One region of the Alcanivorax sp. P2S70 genome, then DNA from elsewhere that is predicted to be linked to it. Evidence: predicted binding sites of a transcription regulator. Region 1 holds the regulator's gene; the other holds the start of a gene.
The links. Region 1 encodes LexA, which represses DNA repair genes until DNA is damaged. Its sites were predicted from a motif close to TACTGTNTANNTANACAGTA; they were not measured.
Positions count from the first base shown of each region.

Region 2: the regulator LexA is predicted to act here: its motif matches at 1,377-1,396, upstream of ruvC (crossover junction endodeoxyribonuclease RuvC).

Region 1 covers NZ_AXBZ01000010.1:160,857-163,253, forward strand. The annotation lists gene Q672_RS21830 (TatD family hydrolase) at 1-847, opposite strand, end outside; gene Q672_RS21835 (DUF1499 domain-containing protein) at 798-1,214, opposite strand; gene lexA (transcriptional repressor LexA) at 1,246-1,860, opposite strand; gene Q672_RS21845 (cyclic nucleotide-binding domain-containing protein) at 2,125-2,397, shown strand, end outside.
Region 2 covers NZ_AXBZ01000003.1:99,482-101,878, forward strand. The annotation lists gene ruvB (Holliday junction branch migration DNA helicase RuvB) at 1-24, opposite strand, end outside; gene ruvA (Holliday junction branch migration protein RuvA) at 170-769, opposite strand; gene ruvC (crossover junction endodeoxyribonuclease RuvC) at 813-1,331, opposite strand; gene Q672_RS18755 (YebC/PmpR family DNA-binding transcriptional regulator) at 1,551-2,291, opposite strand; gene aspS (aspartate--tRNA ligase) at 2,371-2,397, opposite strand, start outside.

The sequences.
Region 1 (2,397 bases):
CGGGGGCTATCATCTGCTCTGGTGATGCCGTTGCAAAGAGTTCGCAGGCGTTAGCTGTCGTGTTTGCAGCCACCACGTCAATTGTCTGGTCGCGGAGTAATGCTACGCACTGTCCGATCCAGGGTAGAAGGGCGGGCTCGTTGCGCCTTTTCAGGGGCGGTGCAGTGGGCAGGTTTCTCGGGATCAAATAGGGAGCGTCTGTCTCCAGCAGCAGGCGATTGTCAGGAATATTGGGCACCAAAGCGGCCAGCTCCCTGCCTCGCCGTTCATCGCACACCCAGCCGGTAATACCGATGTGGCAATCCAGATCCAGATAGTCGAACAGCGCCCGTTTTGAGCCCGTGAAGCAATGCACAACGGCTCCTTTGAGTTGGTGTCGCCAAGCCTTGAGAATGGGAAGGAAACGTTCATAGGCATCACGTTCGTGAAGGAAAACCGGCAGACCCGCTTCAACCGCCAAGGCTAGTTGGGCTTCGAACGCTTTTTCCTGGGCTGGTCGGGGGGAGAAGTCCCGGTTAAAGTCCAGCCCCATTTCTCCAGCCGCACGGACCTCTGGTGACTGAAGCAACTCACGCAGCTCTTTTTCTGTTTCTGGCGAATAAAAGCGTGCACCGTGGGGGTGAAGGCCTGCCGTTGCGTACAAGTCGTCATGCTGTGATGCCAGTGCGACTGCCTGCCGCGATTCCTCAAGGCTGGTGCCCGTGATTAGTTGCCAGCTGACGTCGGCGGCGCGGGCGCGCTTGAGGACATTATCACGGTCATCGCGGAACTGCTTGTCCGTCAGATTAACGCCGATATCAGCCCAGTGGATGCGCGTTTTGTGAGGAGTGTTGTGCGGTAGTGTCATCGGATTTCAACTCTGCCAATTTACTGCGCAGCGATTCTACCCGACGGCGGTTGGCACCTAAATCCCAATAACCCACTCGGGACGCAGAGCGAACCTCAACGACGCCATTGTCGCGTACATAGAAGGTCACATCATCTGTAAAGCGAAGTACCAGGCTCTTGAAGCGGGCCTGGATTCGAGATTGACCGACTACGTCATATTCTACCCGCGGTTCGGCATCCAGCAAGGTCTGCAGGCGTTGCAGGCTGGTGTCGCGATTATCCGAAACCTTAAGAGGGGCAACCCAGTGGTCCTTGCTGCCGCTCAGACTGGACACACAGTTGGGGGAATTCGGGCAGGGCGCGAGTAAGTTATTATCGTCTGACATCACACTGCTACTCAGTACCAGAACAAGGAGACTAATAAGAATTCGGATCACGGATCAACCCCACGAAAATGCCTTCGATCACCAGCTGGTCGGCTGGTACCTTGATGGGCTCATAGGCCTCATTCGCAGGTAGCAGGGTAGCACTCGATTTATTCAATTTTAACGTCTTGACCGTGACTTCCTCGTCAATTCTGGCCACTACGATCTCACCGTTGCGAGCCACGTTCGATTTACGTACTGCGATAAGGTCGCCATCAAAAATGCCGGCATCGATCATGCTGTCGCCCTGAACCTTCAACAGGTAAGTCGGGCGCTGCTTGAACAAGCCTTGCGGGACGGGGACTGTACGTTCCACGTTTTCAATGGCTTCGATGGGGACACCGGCCGCAACCTTGCCGACGATGGGCAATTCTTCTTCTGACCAGTAGGCGTTATCGAGCAGTTGGATACCACGTGAGCGGTCGCTATGTAGCTTGATGTACCCTTTGCGTTCCAGGGCGCGGAGATGATCCGATGCGGCATTCTTGGACTGAAAGCCCATGATGTCGGCGATTTCAGCTCGGGTGGGCGCCATGCCGGTATCGGCCAGGCATTCACGAATGCAATCCAGTACCTGTTGCTGGCGTTCAGTCAGTTTGCTGCTCATAACCTTCTCCGTATGATTGTCAGAAATAGCGCCTTGCCATGTGCGTATTTTCTGACAGCCTCTGTCATCCAAAGGGGACAATGGGTCGATGAATTTGATCCTAGCATGGGTACTGGCAATATGAACAGTGTTATTTGTCCAGTTTCTCCTGACCAGTCAATTCTCGTTCTTTGTCATTACTGCCGTTGCCCTGCTCGAGTGCGCGCACTAGCATTAGGTTTTCATATCCATCAAGCCATGGTGCAGATGAGACGGGGAGTGTAGATGGAGCAGGCCAACAATAACGATTTCGGCCAGCAGCGGGTTCGGCAGTTACTTTCCGGTGTTCCGTTTTTCAATGAAATTGCGAGGGATGACCAGGTTCAGTTCTCCTTGCTTGAGCAGAACACGCGGTTGTGGGTGGCCAGCTCCGGCGACACGGTGATTCGTGCCGGGGATGTGGATTCCACGCTGTATTTTCTCTTGCGAGGCCAGCTGGAAGTCCATGCAGAGCAGGAAGGGCAGGCGCCGCTTTACTATGTCTCTCCCGGGGAGGTT
Region 2 (2,397 bases), on a different contig from region 1:
AGTAATCAGTCGTTCGTTATCCATGCTCGCGGTGGATCCGCCTCAACCAGATGAGTTGTGTGGGCAAGGCCCTTAAACAGCTAGCGTAACGCAGCAGGCCACCCGGCGGCTATTGGTATCATCACAATTGTGCAAGGAGGGATTGCCGGTCGTTTGGTAAAAAGGAACCTCAACGCGCCAGGCTTTTCAGCGCAAGGCGAATCAGTTGTTCGCTGCTGGCGCCCTCTTCTGCCACCTTGCCCACCGCCGCCGCGGCATCCTTGTTGCGATAGCCCAAGGCTTCCAGCGCAGCAACGGCATCACTGCGGGCATCATCCGGGGCGTTAATGGCGACTCTGCCGGGCAGATTGGCCGGCGCACCGTCAATCTTGTCCAGCCGGTCGCTCATTTCGATGACCAGCCGCTCCGCGGTTTTCTTGCCGATACCGGGCACCTTCACCAACGTGGTGCTGTCCTGATCATGAATACACTGAGCCAACCGGTCCGCTTCGATACCGGAGAGGATCGCCAGCCCCATTTTCGGCCCCACCCCGTTCACCTTGATCAATGCCCGGAACAGCTCCCGTTCATAACGGCTGGAAAAGCCATACAGCAACTGGGCATCTTCCCGCACCACGAAGTGGGTATGCAGCGTCAGCGGTTGCCCCACCTCTGGCAGGTCATAAAACACGGTCATGGGGGCTTCGATTTCATAACCGACCCCGTTCACGTCCAGCAGCAGCTGCGGAGGGCGCTTTTCCAGCAGGGTGCCACGCAATTGTCCAATCATGCTGAATCCTTAATGACCGTGTTGTTGATGTTGGTGCAGTGAATTACCGGATACGGCGGTTGCGCACCGCCGTGGCGCCCGCCATTCTCGCCAGCGAGACACGCATGTGGGCATGACACAGTGCAATCGCCAATGCATCGGCGGCATCTTCCTGGGGGCGTTTATCCAACCCCAGCAAATGACGCACCATCTCCCCGACCTGAATCTTTTCCGCACTCCCTTTGCCCACCACTGCCTGCTTGACCTGGCGGGCCGAATATTCAAATACCGGAATTGACGCCTGCATCACTGCCGCAATGGCCGCACCCCGCGCCTGGCCCAGCTTGAGCGCCGAATCCGCATTGCGGGCCATGAAGACCTTCTCGATACTCACTTCCGCAGGGCCATATTCTTTTACCACCTGGTCAATGCCGGCAAAGATTTCTCCCAGCCTGGGAGGCATTTCCTTATGGGAAGTCGAGATAGTGCCAAACGCCACCGCCCGGGACCGATTACCCACATGCTCCACCAGCCCATAGCCGGTGTGGCGCGAACCGGGGTCGATACCGAGAATCAATGCCATAACTGTCTGACCACAAATAGAAAATCTGCGTCAGTTGTACCGAAAGACTGTCCAAATGTCCAGTTAGCCAGAGAGGCGCTTCACGCAGCACGCCAGCCCACGTCGCTTCCAGGCAAGCTTCTACAACAAAGCCATAGGGAGCCCACCCTACTCCCCCCAAAAAACAAAACCCCGGATAAATCCGGGGTTTTGCTTTTCCTGGAAGCTCATCGCTCGCAGCTATTCTTCTTGTGCCGGCCAACTGGCGTTGGTGTAGACGTTCTGGACATCGTCCAGGTCTTCCAGCATGTCGATCATCTTCTGGACCGTTTCCGCGGTGTCCGTATCCATTTCGGTTTCGGTGGACGCATGCATGGTCACTTCAGCGTCGGCAAACTCCAGCTCTGCCGCACGCAAGGCATCCACCACTTCACCGAACTGTTTGTCCGGCGAGGTAATGACCAGGAAACCGCCGCCGTCGATCTCTTCCACGTCCTCGGCTCCGGCTTCGAGCGCCACCTCCATGAGTCTTTCTTCGTCGACACTGTCCGGCTCGAAGTAGATCTCACCGCGCTTGGTGAACAGGAAAGCCACAGAACCACTGGTGCCCAGATTGCCGGCGAACTTGGTGAAGGCATGACGGACTTCCGCCACGGTGCGGTTCACGTTATCGGTCATGGTTTCTACCAACACCGCAACACCACCCTTGCCGTAGCCTTCATAGGTGATTTCGTCCATGTTGCCGCCGTCGTCACCACCGGCGCCACGCTTGATGGCACGGTCGATGGTGTCACGGGTCATGTTGGCACCCAGCGCCTTGTCCATGGCGGCCCGCAGCCGCGGGTTGTCCGCCGGCTCACCGCCACCCATCTTGGCGGCGACGGTCAGCTCACGAATCAGCTTGGTAAAAATCTTGCCGCGCTTGGCGTCCTGAGCCGCTTTGCGGTGTTTGATATTGGCCCATTTACTGTGTCCTGCCATATTTCCTCCGCTTGCGCGCCGTCACCCAACACGCAGCACGGGCGTGTCAGCGTGCCGCGTAGAACGTGTCAGCGTAACTTCAGTCTTCTTCTTTACGTACCTGTAC